DNA from 3 places in the Pseudomonas sp. J452 genome. Region 1 is predicted to be linked to each of the others. Evidence: predicted binding sites of a transcription regulator. Region 1 holds the regulator's gene; each other region holds the start of a gene.
The links. The regulator sigma-54, encoded in region 1, starts transcription at its own class of promoters, with help from an activator protein. The targets are predictions, from matches to a motif close to ANTGGCATNNANNTTGCTNT.
Positions count from the first base shown of each region.

Region 2: glnA (glutamate--ammonia ligase) is a predicted target of sigma-54. The motif match lies at 2,877-2,896, and genes of this name have one in related genera.
Region 3: flgB (flagellar basal body rod protein FlgB) is a predicted target of sigma-54. The motif match lies at 2,397-2,416, and genes of this name have one in related genera.

Region 1 is NZ_CP088294.1:2,300,104-2,304,641, forward strand. Features, by position in the region: gene ptsN (PTS IIA-like nitrogen regulatory protein PtsN) at 1-112, opposite strand, end outside; gene hpf (ribosome hibernation-promoting factor, HPF/YfiA family) at 125-433, opposite strand; gene LRS11_RS10345 (RNA polymerase factor sigma-54) at 633-2,129, opposite strand; gene lptB (LPS export ABC transporter ATP-binding protein) at 2,276-3,001, opposite strand; gene lptA (lipopolysaccharide transport periplasmic protein LptA) at 3,001-3,549, opposite strand; gene lptC (LPS export ABC transporter periplasmic protein LptC) at 3,536-4,105, opposite strand; gene LRS11_RS10365 (KdsC family phosphatase) at 4,114-4,538, opposite strand, start outside.
Region 2 is NZ_CP088294.1:736,383-740,920, reverse strand. Features, by position in the region: gene LRS11_RS03295 (DUF4124 domain-containing protein) at 1-403, opposite strand, end outside; gene LRS11_RS03290 (DUF4124 domain-containing protein) at 449-997, opposite strand; gene glnA (glutamate--ammonia ligase) at 1,376-2,782, opposite strand; gene thiI (tRNA uracil 4-sulfurtransferase ThiI) at 3,111-4,538, shown strand, end outside.
Region 3 is NZ_CP088294.1:3,326,530-3,331,067, reverse strand. Features, by position in the region: gene flgE (flagellar hook protein FlgE) at 1-746, opposite strand, end outside; gene flgD (flagellar hook assembly protein FlgD) at 791-1,459, opposite strand; gene flgC (flagellar basal body rod protein FlgC) at 1,482-1,925, opposite strand; gene flgB (flagellar basal body rod protein FlgB) at 1,940-2,347, opposite strand; gene cheR (protein-glutamate O-methyltransferase CheR) at 2,595-3,422, opposite strand; gene LRS11_RS15095 (chemotaxis protein CheV) at 3,467-4,399, opposite strand; gene flgA (flagellar basal body P-ring formation chaperone FlgA) at 4,480-4,538, shown strand, end outside.

The DNA of each region.
Region 1 (4,538 bases):
GCAATTCGCGCGCGACCAGGTTGGCAATTTGTTCCAGAACGCGTTTTTTGCTGCCGCCGGACACGTTCACCAGGGAACGGCCGGCGGTCAGGATATTTTCAAGTCGGATCATGTGTGGGGGATATCAGCGGGCTGTCGCGCCTTGCAGGCGGTTGAGCTGCTTTTCCTTGTGTTTGATCAGTTGGCGGTCAAGTTTGTCGGCGAGCAGATCGATCGCCGCATACATGTCTTCGTGCTCTGCGTTGGCGACGACTTCACCGCCGGCAATGTGCAGGGTGGCTTCGATTTTCTGCTTGAGTTTCTCGACCTCCATGATCACCTGCACATTGGTGATCTTGTCGAAATGGCGCTCCAGTCGGCCGAGTTTCTCGCCGATGTAGTCGCGCAGGGCGTCGGTCACATCCAGTTGGTGTCCACTGATGTTGACTTGCATACCGCTTCTCCTTGTTGCCGTGTGTAAGAGACAGGCTAGCGGGCCTGCCACCGTAACACTTTGGCTTGAGAAGGCTTTTGCAGAACTGTCCTGTGCTTCCCCCTCGGGGCAGGGCGCCTGGCGCGCATGCAGTTTTGCAAAAGCCTTCCCTCAGTGCCGCATCACATCAGTCGCTGGCGCATGCATCAGGCACTGCGCGCTACATCAACCGCTTGCGTTCGCTCGAAGGCGCTATCCCGAGGGATTCGCGGTATTTGGCGACGGTGCGACGGGCTACCTGAATGCCCTGTTCTTCCAGTAAACCAGCGATCTTGCTGTCACTCAACGGCTTTTTCGCGTTTTCCGCTGCGACCAGTTTTTTGATGATGGCGCGGATCGCCGTCGACGAGCATTCGCCGCCTTCCGAGGTGCTAACGTGGCTGGAGAAGAAGTATTTCAGCTCGTAAATGCCACGCGGGGTGTGCATGAATTTCTGCGTGGTGACCCGCGAAATGGTCGATTCGTGCATGCCCACCGCTTCGGCGATGTCATGCAGGACCAGCGGCTTCATCGCCTCGTCGCCGTATTCGAGGAAGCCGCGCTGGTGCTCGACGATCTGCGTGGCGACCTTCATCAGCGTCTCGTTGCGGCTCTGCAGGCTCTTGATGAACCAGCGCGCTTCCTGCAACTGGTTGCGCATGAAGGTGTTGTCGGCGCTGGAGTCGGCGCGTTTGACGAAGCCTGCGTACTGGGCGTTGACGCGCAGGCGCGGCACCGCCTCCTGGTTCAGCTCCACCAGCCAGCGTTCGTTATGCTTGCGTACCAGGACGTCGGGGATCACGTATTCCGGCTCGCTGGCTTCGATCTGTGAGCCGGGGCGCGGGTTGAGGCTCTGGATCAGCTCGATGATCTGGCGCAGCTCGTCTTCCTTGAGCTTCATGCGCCGCATCAGCTGGCTGTAGTCGCGGCTGCCGAGCAGGTCGAGGTGGTCGCCGGCCAGGCGCTGGGCCTCGCTCAGCCAGGGCGTGCTGGCCGGCAGCTGGCGCAGTTGCAGAAGCAGGCATTCGCGCAGGTCGCGGGCGCCGACGCCGGCTGGGTCGAAGTTCTGGATGCGGTGCAGCACGGCTTCGACTTCGTCGAGCTCGACGTCCATTTCCGGGTCGAAGGCCTCGACGATTTCCTCGAGCGACTCTTCCAGGTAGCCCTGATTGTTGATGCAGTCGATCAGGGTTACGGCGATCAGGCGGTCGGTGTCCGACATCGGCGCCAGGTTGAGCTGCCAGAGCAAATGGGTCTGCAGGCTTTCGCCGGCCGAGGTACGGGTGGTGAAGTCCCACTCGTCATCGTCATTGCTCGGCAGGCTGCTGGCGCTGGTCTGGTAGACATCTTCCCAGGCGGTATCGACCGGCAGTTCGTTGGGAATGCGTTCGTTCCACTCGCCGTCCTCGATGGAGTCGGCGGGGGTGCTGTTGGTTTCCTGGTAGGTGTCCTGCTGCTGTTTGGACTGGGCGTTCTGCTCTTCGCCGTCGGCCAGCGGATCGCTGTTGTCGAAGTCTTCGCCTTCTTCCTGGCGCTCCAGCATGGGGTTGGATTCCAGGGCTTCCTGGATTTCCTGTTGCAGGTCCAGGGTGGAAAGCTGGAGTAGGCGAATGGCTTGTTGCAGCTGCGGCGTCATCGTCAGCTGCTGGCCCATCTTGAGGACTAGCGAAGGTTTCATGGCAGGAAGCTTTGCACCTTATTTGCCGGCGCAATTGCGCCATTCACTACAGGGCGCCGGGGCGCCGCCAATAAGCAAATTATATGCCCGAAACTGGCGATCTTGCCTAGGCTTGACAACGTCCCTGTAGTGAAGCAGTGCCTGCGTCAGAGGCGGAACTCGTGCCCGAGGTAGACTTCTTTCACCAGTTGGTTGGCCAGGATGCTTTCGGCATCGCCTTCGGCGATCAGCTGGCCGTCATTGACAATGTAGGCGGTCTCGCAGATGTCGAGGGTCTCGCGCACGTTGTGGTCGGTGATCAGCACACCAATGCCCTTGGCCTTGAGGTGGTAAATGATCTGCTTGATATCGCCGACCGAGATCGGGTCGACACCGGCGAAGGGTTCATCCAACAGAATGAATTTCGGCTCGGTGGCCAGGGCGCGGGCGATTTCCACGCGGCGGCGTTCACCACCGGACAGGCTCATGCCGAGGTTGTCGCGGATGTGGTTGATGTGGAACTCCTGCAGCAGGGTCTCCAGCGCGGCGTGGCGGCCGGCGCGGTCGAGGTCCTTGCGGGCTTCCAGAATGGCCATGATGTTGTCGGCCACCGACAGCTTGCGGAAGATCGAGGCTTCCTGCGGCAGGTAGCCGATACCGACGCGCGCGCGGCCGTGCATGGGCTGGTGGCTGACGTCGAGGTTGTCGATCAGCACGCGGCCCTGGTCGGCCTGTACCAGGCCAACGATCATGTAGAAACAAGTGGTCTTGCCGGCGCCGTTGGGGCCGAGCAGGCCGACGATCTGGCCGCTGTCGATGGACAGGCTGACGTCACGGACGACCTGGCGGCCCTTGTAACTCTTGGCCAGGTGCTGGGCTTTGAGGGTCGCCATTACTGCGCTTGCTCCGGTTGGCCGGTTTTCTTGCGCGGCTGGATGACCATGTCGATACGTGGGCGCGGCGTGCTCAGGGCGGTGCCGTTGGCGCGGCCGGCGTTGACGATCTGGCGCTGGGTGTCATAGACGATCTTCTCGCCTTCGAAGGTATTGCCTTCCTGAATCACCTTGGCCTGATCGATCAGCACGATGCGCTCGTTGCTGGCAAAGTACTGGATGGTCAGGCCATAGGCCTTGACGATTTCCTTTTCTGCCGAAGGCTTTTGCTCGTAGTAGGCGGGTTTGCCCACCGAGGTGAAGACTTCGACTTCGCCATTGGCATCCTGGGTGATGGTCACGGTGTCGCCGGTGATCTTCAGGGTGCCCTGAGTGATCACTACGCCGCCGCGGTATACGGCCACGCCTTGCTTGTCGTCCAGCTCGGCGCTGTCGGCTTGCACCCGGATCGGCTGCTCGCGGTCGCTCGGCAGGGCCCAGGCACTGGCGCTTCCGAGCGCGGCACCGAGGCTGATGAACAATAGGGGGAGTGTTTTAACGAGCCTCATGCTGGCCTCTTACGTTGGACAGCAGGAGGATCCGGCCGTCATTCATGTACGCTTTCATTCCTTGCGCCGTGGTCACCCCATTGGCGGCCTCGATTCTAACGGCTTGCTGGGTTTGCGCATATTCCTTGTCAGGAAATACGGTCATCCGGCTGCTGGTGATCACCGTCGGACGACCCTTGGCGTCGGTGCGTGCGACGCGCACGGCATCGATAAGTTCGACTTCCTTGCCCTCTGGCGCGACCTCGCCACGCTCACTCTGCACATGCCAGGGATAGGCACTGCCGCGATACAGCTGCAGGTCGGGCTTGCTCAGCAGGGTGATGTCGCTGGCCTTGAGATGCTCCAGCTTGTCGGCGGTCATCTCGTAGTGCAGTTGGCCGTCTTCCTGGTACTGCAGAGTGCGGGCGTTGACCACGTAGAAGTCGATGGCATTGTCGGTTTCAGTTGTCGACGGCTTGTCCAGAAAGCTTTCCGGGCGGATGTTCCAATAGCCGACTGCGCCCAGCAGGGCAGCAATCAGGCTGTAGATCAGAGGTTGGCGCAGTTTGCCGAGCATGCTTGATCCTAGAGGTAGGCGGCTTGGGCGGCATCGAGGCTGCCCTGGGCGCGCATGATCAGTTCACAGAATTCGCGGGCGGCACCTTCGCCACCGCGTGCTGCGGTGACGCCATGGGCGTGCTGACGGACAAAGCCGTCGGCACTGGCCACGGCCATGCCCAGGCCGACCCGGCGGATCACCGGCAGGTCCGGCAGGTCATCGCCCAGGTAGGCGACTTGCTCGTAGCTTAGACCGAGCTCACCGAGTAGTTCGTCCAGCACGACCAGCTTGTCCTCGCGGCCTTGGTACAGGTGCTGGATACCCAGGTTCTGTGCGCGGCGCTCGACTACCGGGGTCTTGCGCCCGCTGATGATGGCGGTGCGCACCCCGGAATTGATCAACATCTTGATGCCGTGACCGTCGAGGGTATTGAAGGTCTTGAACTCGCTGC
Region 2 (4,538 bases), 1.6 Mb from region 1:
CGATATTCTTGAGCGGGAATACCGGGCTGCGCCCCGGCGCGCCAACAGGCTGGCCATCCAGTTGCAGGCGATAGTTGTGTCCCGGCAGGAGCGTGGGTTCGCTGCTGGCGGTGACGATCAGGTCGCCGCTCGGCTCGATGATGGTGGCATCGGGTTCGGGAATGATGATGCGCAGCAGTTGGTAAACCGGAGCCTTGGGCTCTTCCATGGTCAGCGGCACGGGCGGCGGAGTGGCGCTGCCGCCCATGCTGTTCGACGGGGCCATCTCGATGCGTTGGGCCTGTCCGGATGGTGGCTGGTCGGTGAACACGCGATTGCCGTCGGCGTCGATGTAGGTGTACACGCCGGCCTGCGTGGGCAGGCCGGTACAGCAGAGCAGCAGGCAGAAAAACAGGCGATACATGGTGTCAGGTTTGCTCGCGTGGCAGGGTTGGGTCACGGGGCTGGCTTAGGCTTCGGGGGGCTTCGGTGGTGGTGGGCGCAGCGCCGGGCTGCTGGTGTTGACCCGTTGCACGGTGAAGGTCACGGCCGGGCTTTGCTGGATCTGCTTGTCGCCACTCAGCACCTCGACGGCCAGGCTGTGCTCGCCACGGTCGATGTTGACCAGTTGCAGGCGGGTGACGTTGCTGGCCTGGCCATAAGGCTGGCCGTCCAGCAGCAGACGCAGCTGATGGCCGGCCTGCAGCCGCGGGGCGATGTCCACGCCAACGGTGAAGGTGCCGTTATTGGCACGCAGCGCCTCATCGCTGGGAATGTCGGTGAGTTGCAGCACCTGGTAGGCCGCGCCAGTGGCGGCGGCGGTTTCTTGCGGTTCGACGACACCTGGCGGTTGCGACTCGACGGTATTGGTCGGTGGCAGTTCGACGGCTTCCGCGGCCTGGCCTTCCGGTGGCTGGTTGGTGAACACCGTGTTGCCGTTGGCGTCGGTGTACTTGTAGATCTGCGCGGCAGCAGGCAGCGCGATGGCGCAAAGCAGGCAGGCGGTGAGCAGGCGCATCGGTGTACTCCCGGGTGAGCTGTGCCTAAGCCTTGCATCTGTAGGGCTAGCTGGCAAGCACGCGGCTTTGCCAGCGTGTTGCGGCGCAAGAAAAAGGTGATGTCCTGTATGGTGACCAGGCGTTATAGATTGGCCCCGCAAGAGATTGAGCGTTGCAGGTACTCGGTAGGAGTCAGCTTGCTGGCGATGTCTTTCGCCCTCTGATCGCCAGCAAGCTGGCTCCTACAGTAAGTCCGCGCTTCATTCCTAATGCGCGCGGAATCAAGAGTGGGGCGGGGCTGAAGTCTGGTTCGCGGCTAAAGCCGCTACTACGAGGCGACGCCTGCCGTGGCGCAAAAAAAGGCCTCCCGAAGGAGGCCTTTTCATCACGCGGCTAGCTTAGACGCTGTAGTACAGGTCGTATTCCAGCGGGTGTACGAAGGTGCGAACTTTGATTTCTTCTTCGGATTTCAGCTCGATGTAGGCATCGATGAAGTCGTCGGTGAAAACGCCGCCCTTGGTCAGGAACGCGCGACCTTTATCCAGTTCTTCCAGCGCTTCTTTCAGGCTGCCGCATACTTGCGGGATGTTGGCAGCTTCTTCCGGCGGCAGGTCGTACAGGTTCTTGTCGGCAGCGTCGCCGGGGTGGATCTTGTTCTGGATACCGTCCAGACCGGCCATCAGCAGAGCTGCGAAGGCCAGGTACGGGTTGGCAGCCGGATCCGGGAAGCGCGCTTCGATGCGGCGGGCTTTCGGGCTGGAAACGTACGGGATACGGATCGAGGCGGAACGGTTGCGCGCCGAGTAGGCCAGCATGACCGGAGCTTCGAAGCCCGGGACCAGACGCTTGTAGGAGTTGGTCGACGGGTTGGTGAAGCCGTTCAGGGCCTTACCGTGCTTGATGATGCCGCCGATGAAGTACAGGGCGGTGTCGGACAGGCCGGCATAGCCTTCACCAGCGAAGGTGTTCTTGCCGTCTTTGGCGATCGACAGGTGCACGTGCATACCCGAACCGTTGTCGCCGTACAGCGGCTTCGGCATGAAGGTAGCGGTTTTGCCGTAGGCGTCAGCCACGTTGTGCACGCAGTACTTCAGGGTCTGAACTTCGTCAGCCTTGTTGACCAGGGTGTTGAACTTCACGCCGATTTCGTTCTGACCGGCAGTCGCCACTTCGTGGTGGTGAACTTCGATGACCAGGCCCATTTCTTCCATGGCATTACACATGGCAGTACGGATTTCGTGGTCGTGGTCGCACGGCGGAACCGGGAAGTAACCACCTTTGACGGCCGGACGGTGGCCCTTGTTGCCGCCTTCGATGTCGGCGTCGGTGTTCCAGGAACCCTGCTCGGAGAAGATCTTGAACATGGAGCCGGAGATGTCGGACTTGAACTTCACTTCGTCGAAGATGAAGAACTCAGGCTCCGGGCCTACGAATACGGTGTCACCGATACCGGTGGTCTTCAGGTATTCCTCGGCGCGCTTGGCGATCGAGCGCGGGTCGCGGTCGTAGCCTTGCATGGTGCTCGGCTCGATGATGTCGCAGACCAGGATCAGGGTCGGTTCTTCGGTGAACGGGTCCAGTACAGCGGTGTCGTCAACCGGCAGCAGGATCATGTCGGAGGCTTCGATGCCTTTCCAGCCATGGATGGACGAGCCATCGAACATTTTGCCGACTTCGAAAAATTCGTCGTCCAGGGCGTCACGGGCCGGCATGGTCACGTGGTGTTGCTTACCCTTGGTGTCAGTGAAGCGCAGGTCTACCCACTTCACGTCGTGTTCTTTGATCAGTTGAATCGACTTCGACATGCTGTCCTCCAGGTGGATAAGGCTCGAAAGGTGAGCCCTCAAAAGTTCGGTGAAGCCCGGCGGGATAGTCCGCCATAGCAACCTGCCTCACAAGGGAGCAAATTGCGTGCCAGTGCCCCGGAATGGGTGTGCGGCCCATAACTCAGGGTTTTCGCGGGTTGTGGCGATTATTTATACAGTTGCATGCACCATTTTGGGTCTTTGAATTATTGCGGTGCACCATTTTGGGATTTTAATAAAGTGCCTTATTGTTTTTGGTTAAACCTTGAGCAATTTCCGCTATAATCCGCGCCCCTCTTTTTTGGTTGCCTGGCGTACGCGCTGTCCCATGAAACTCATCGTCAAACCCTTCGCGGAAATCACTATCAAGAGCCGGCCGGTGCGCAAGCAGTTCATCCGCCAGCTGGCGAAGAACATCCGCACGGTGCTGCGTGACCTGGACCCCGAGCTGGAGGTGCAGGGCGAGTGGGACAACCTTGACCTGATCAGCCAGGTGCGCGAACCGAAGATTCAGGCAGAGATGTTCGAGCGTCTGCGCAGCACGCCGGGTATCGCCCACTTCCTCGAAGTGCACGAATACCCCTACGTCGACTTCGATGACACCTTCGAGAAATGCCGCGCGCATTTCGGGGCCCAACTGCCCGGCAAGATTTTCGCGGTGCGCTGCAAGCGCGCCGGCAATACCCATGACTTTTCCTCGATGGAACTGGCCAGCCACGTCGGCAGTCGCCTGCGTGTCGAGTGCGGTGCCGCCGGCATCGACCTCAAGCAGCCCGAGGCCGAAGTGCGTTTCGAGGTGCGCTACGAGCGCCTGCTGATCATCCATGCCCAGCACGAAGGCCTGGGCGGCTATCCGCTGGGCTCCATCGAGCAGACCCTGGTGCTGATGTCCGGCGGCTTCGACTCCACCGTCGCCGCCTACCAGATGATGCGTCGCGGCCTGCTCACCCACTTCTGCTTCTTCAACCTCGGCGGCCGCGCTCACGAGCTGGGCGTGATGGAAGTGGCCCACCACCTGTGGCAGAAGTTCGGCAGCTCGCACCGCGTGCTGTTTATTAGCGTGCCGTTCGAGGAAGTGCTCGGCGAGATCCTTGGCAAGGTCGACAACAGCCAGATGGGCGTGATCCTCAAGCGCATGATGCTGCGTGCTGCCAGCCGCATCGCTGCGGAGCTGAACATCGACGCGCTGGTGACTGGCGAGGCGATCAGCCAGGTCTCCAGCCAGACTCTGCCGAATCTCTCGGTGATCGACTCGGTCACCGACACCCTGGTGCTGCGCCCGCTGATCGCCGCGCACAAGCAGGACATCATCGACACCGCCACCGCCATCGGCACGGCCGAGTACGCCAAGAACATGCCCGAGTACTGCGGGGTGATCTCGGTCAACCCGACCACCCGAGCCAAGCCGGGGCGTATCGAGCACGAAGAAAGCCATTTCGATATGGCCATCCTCGAGCGCGCCCTGGAGCGCGCGACGCGCGTGACGGTGGACAAGGTGATCGACGCGCTGGGTCAGGATCTGCAGGTCGAAGAAGTGGCCGAGGCGCTGGCCGGGCAGATCGTTCTCGATATCCGCCATCCGGATGCCGCCGAGGACGAACCGCTTACGCTGCCCGGCATCGAGGTGCAAACCCTGCCGTTCTACGCGCTGAACAATCGCTTCAAGGGTCTGGATGAAACACGCCAGTACCTGCTGTATTGCGACAAGGGCGTGATGAGTCGCCTGCATGCCCACCATCTACTGAGCGAGGGGCAT
Region 3 (4,538 bases), 1.0 Mb from region 1:
AAGGACATCGGCGTGTTCGCCGCATCCTGTGGGTTGAGCGGATTGAGGCCATCGATCAGCACATGCATGACCCAGGTATTCTGCCCGCCGGAGGCCGCAGTGGCATCGTCCTTGACGAAGTACTGGGTCATCACGTGGGAGTTGCCCTGGCTGTCATAGATGTTCAGCGAGGTGGACGAGTTGTAGGTCAGTGGATCGGACGGGTCGAAGGTTGGCGCCGCCGAGGTACCGGCATTGCCTGGACGCACATTGGTCGAGTTGAGGTTGAACACCTGGGAAATCGACGAAGTGGCCTGCGGCTGCTGGCTGGCCGTCTGGATGCGCAAGTCATCCACCACACCATTCTGCAAATTGCCATTGGCATCCACGGTATAGCCCTGCAGGCGATAGCCGAAGTTGTTGACCATGTAGCCGTCGCGATCGGTACCGAAATAACCGGCACGGGTGTAGCTGATCTCGCCGTTATTACTGGTCTGGAAGAAGCCGTTGCCGTTGATCGCCAAGTCCAGGGAGTTCTGCGTGTAGTTGATGTTGCCCTGGTTGAACAGCTGCGACACATCACCCAGCAGCACACCGCTGCCCTGCGGGTTGGAACCGCTGCCAAGCACCGAGGCGGCATATACGTCGGCGAATTCCGCCCGCGACTGCTTGAAGCCCGCTGTGCCGGCGTTGGCGATGTTGTTACCGGTGACGTTGAGGTCACTGGTGGCCGCGCGCAAGCCGCTGAGACCGATATTGAAACCCATGGAAGACTCCTTTGCCGTTACTGCCGGCGCTTACGATCTGTGCGTTATTGACCGATGACCTGGACCTGCGACAGCGGCACGCTGCCCAGCCCCGCGAGGTTCAACATCAGCTCGCCACCGTTTTGCCCGAGGGTGACGCTGTCGACGTTGGCCGGCAGCAAGGTGTAGAGCCCCTTGGTGCCATCGGCGTAGCTGGCCTGTGCTTCGAACTTGTAGGTGCCAGGCGGCATGACTTTGCCGCTGGCATCCTTGCCGTCCCACATGAAGCTGATATTGCCGGCAGCCTGTTGCCCCAGGTTGACGCGATTCACCGTGGCTCCCGTGCTGTCATAGATGTTGACGTAGACGTTGCTGCTGGTTTCCGGCAATACCAGGCTGCCTTTGAACGTCTCGCTGGTATCCACAACCGCCTTCTCGGTTGGCACTATCACCTTGTGCCCGACCAGCGAGGAGGCCTGCAGAGCCTGCGACGACTGATAGCCGGACAGCAGTGCGCCCATGCTGGTGTTGAGATTTTCAATGCCCTCGACCTGGCTGAACTGTGCCAGCTGGGCGATGAACTCACCGTTGCCCTGCGGCTCCAGCGGATTCTGGTTATTCAACTGAGCCACCAGCAGGTTGAGGAACTCGTTCTTGCCAAGGTCCTTGTTCTGGGTGGTGTCCTGCTTGATCTGGTATTGATCCAGGGCCGAACTGACGCCACTAACGCTCATGGTCTTGCTCCTCGTTCGCGGCTTACTGGCCCAGGGTCAGTACGCGCTGCATCATCTGCTTGGCGGTATTCATCATTTCCACGTTGGTCTGGAAGGCACGACTGGCAGAAATCATGTCGGCCATTTCCTCAACCACGTTGACGTTCGGGTAGTACACGTAACCTTTCTCATCGGCTGCCGGATGGTTCGGCTCGTAGCGCGGCATCAGGCTGCTCTGATCCTCGACGATGCCCAACACCTGCACGCCGCGACCGGCCTCGTCCTGCTCGGCAAACAGCGAACCACGGTCGCCCTGCATGCTCGACTCAAACATGGTGGCGAATACCGGGTGGCGCGCACGGTAGGTCTGGTTGATGCTGGAAGACACCGTCTCGGCGTTGGCGATGTTGCTGGAGATGGTGTTCAGGCGAGTGCTCTGGGCGCTCATGCCGGTTCCGGCAATGTTGAAGACACTGGCAAGTGACATGTTTGGTATCTCCCTTATTCGCCGCGCAGGGCGCCGACCAGCCCTTTGAATTTGCTGTTGAGCAGGGTGAAGCTGGCCTGGAACTGCACCGAATTCTCGGCGTAGCTGGCTTGCTCCTGCTGCATGTCGACGGTGTTCTGATCGATGGACGGGTGGAACGGGGTACGGAAGCGCAGCGCCGGGTCGGCCAGTTCGATACCCGCGACAGCAATGTGCTGGCTGTCGGTAAGGCTGAGACCGACCTGCTTGCGTGTGGTCTTGTCATTCTGCTCGGCCAGCACGGCGGCGAAGTCCAGATCGCGGGCCCGGTAGTTCGGCGTATCGGCGTTGGCGATATTGTTGGCCAGCACCTCGGCGCGCTGGGCGCGGAAGCCGAGTGCCTTTTCATGGATACCGAGTGCGTTGTCGAAGCTGATGCTCATGACCTTGAACCTTTGCCGTTGGGCGATCTGGTGGTGCTGTGCCAGATATTTAGCAAAGGCTATGCCAATATTTATTACCCTTATTTATCAATGAATTAGAGTAAATACAGGGTCTAGAAAAGCGGCAAGCGGCAAAGCTTTTCCGCTATTGGCAAGACAAGCGGCAATACCAGGCAAAGCGTTTGCCGCACAAACGAAAACGGGAGGCCACTGGCCTCCCGTTTGTTTCTCGCTAACGCTGCGGGCGTTACTTCACCTTGTAGATGATCCCCGGACTGCACTGCACCATCTGATACAGATCCGGCAGGGCATTCAGCGCCTCGGAGGCACCGAGGAACAGATAGCCCCCTGGTTTCAGCGTGGCATGGATGCGCGTGAGGATGTCCTTCTTCACCTCGGCGGAGAAGTAGATCAGCACGTTGCGGCAGAACACGACGTCGAACTTGCCCAGCGCCGCATAGCTTTCCAGCAGGTTTAACGGGCGGAACTCCACACGACTCTTGATCGGTGCCTTGATCGCCCAGCGGCCCGGCCCCTTAGGGTCGAAATAGCGCTGCAGACGTTCCTGCGACAACCCTCGGCCCATTGCCAGGCTGTCGTACTCACCCGACTTGCAGTTGGTCAGCATCGAGGGCGACAGATCGGTAGCGACAATCTGCACGCCAGCCTTGAGCTGCCCCAGATTGCTCTTTTCGAATTCGTCGATGGTCATCGATAGCGAGTAAGGCTCCTGCCCCGAAGAACAGGCTGCCGACCAGATGCGCAGGCGCTGGTTCGGCGAGGCCTTGATCATCTCCGGCAATACCCGGTTCTTCAGTACTTCGAAGGGGTAGGTATCACGAAACCACAGGGTTTCGTTGGTGGTCATGGCATCCACGACCTGCTCGCGCAGACCGCCACGCGGCTGCGTCTGCATTTTCTGCACAAGCTCGCCAAGCGTCTTGATGCCTTGCTGTTCCATCAGCTTGTTGAGACGGCTGGAAACCAGGTACTGCTTGTTGCTACCCAGCAAAATACCGCACGCCTTCTCCAGGAAGGTCCGGAACTGCTCGAAATCCAAATTGCCTGAAGACACTAATGCCGCCTCACCATACATAGTTACTACCGAAGGCAGCGCCCTCAGCCCTCATCTGCGACACGGATGCGCTCAACCACGCGGGAAGCCAGGTCATCCGGGCGGAACTTCGCCAGGAAGTCATCCGCCCCCACCTTCTTCACCATGGCCTGGTTGAACACGCCGGACAGCGAAGTATGCAGAATCACGTGCAGCTTCTGCATCCGTGGATCGGCACGAATCTCCGCTGTCAGGGTGTAGCCATCCATTTCCGGCATCTCGATGTCAGAAATCAGCATGAGAAACTCTTCTGCCGGATTTTTGCCTTCTTCGACCAGCTTGCGCAGGTAATCATAGGCCTGGCGCCCATCATTGAGCGCGACCACTTCGACCCCGATGCTTTCCAGGCAACGTGACACCTGCTTGCGCGCCACCGAGGAGTCGTCGCAGATCAGCACCCGCAGCGATACCGCCTTGGCCTGGGTTGCGGTATCCACCACGCCCTCGGATATGGCTTCAGACATGGGCGCGACTTCGGCGAGGATTTTCTCCACGTCGATGATTTCCACCAACTGATTGTCCACACGCGTCACTGCCGTCAGGTAATGGTCGCGCCCGGTGCCCTTGGGTGGCGGATGGATTTCTTCCCAGTTCATGTTGACGATGCGCTCGACCGAACGCACCAGAAAGCCCTGAACCTTGGTGTTGTACTCAGTGATGATGACGAAGCTGTTCTTCAGGTCATCCAGACCGGCACGTCCGGTCGCCATGGACAGATCCATGATCGGGATAGTGCCGCCGCGGATATTGGCAACACCGCGCACCACCCGACTGGACTTGGGCATGATGGTGAGTTTGGGGCACTGCAGCACCTCCTTCACCTTGAATACGTTGATGCCATACAACTGCTGCCCCTCAAGACGGAACAGCAGCAACTCCAAACGATTCTGCCCGACTAACTGAGTACGTTGGTTAACCGAGTCCAATACTCCGGCCATGCCCAGACTCCTTTTATTGTATGTAACCGGACGCTTTGCTCTAGCGTAGCAGGCGGCACGAGCCTTGCTTTGCTGTCAGCATGAACGCGATAACGACACTTTCCCGACGCCTGATGGCAAAACGCCGCACTCTTGCCGG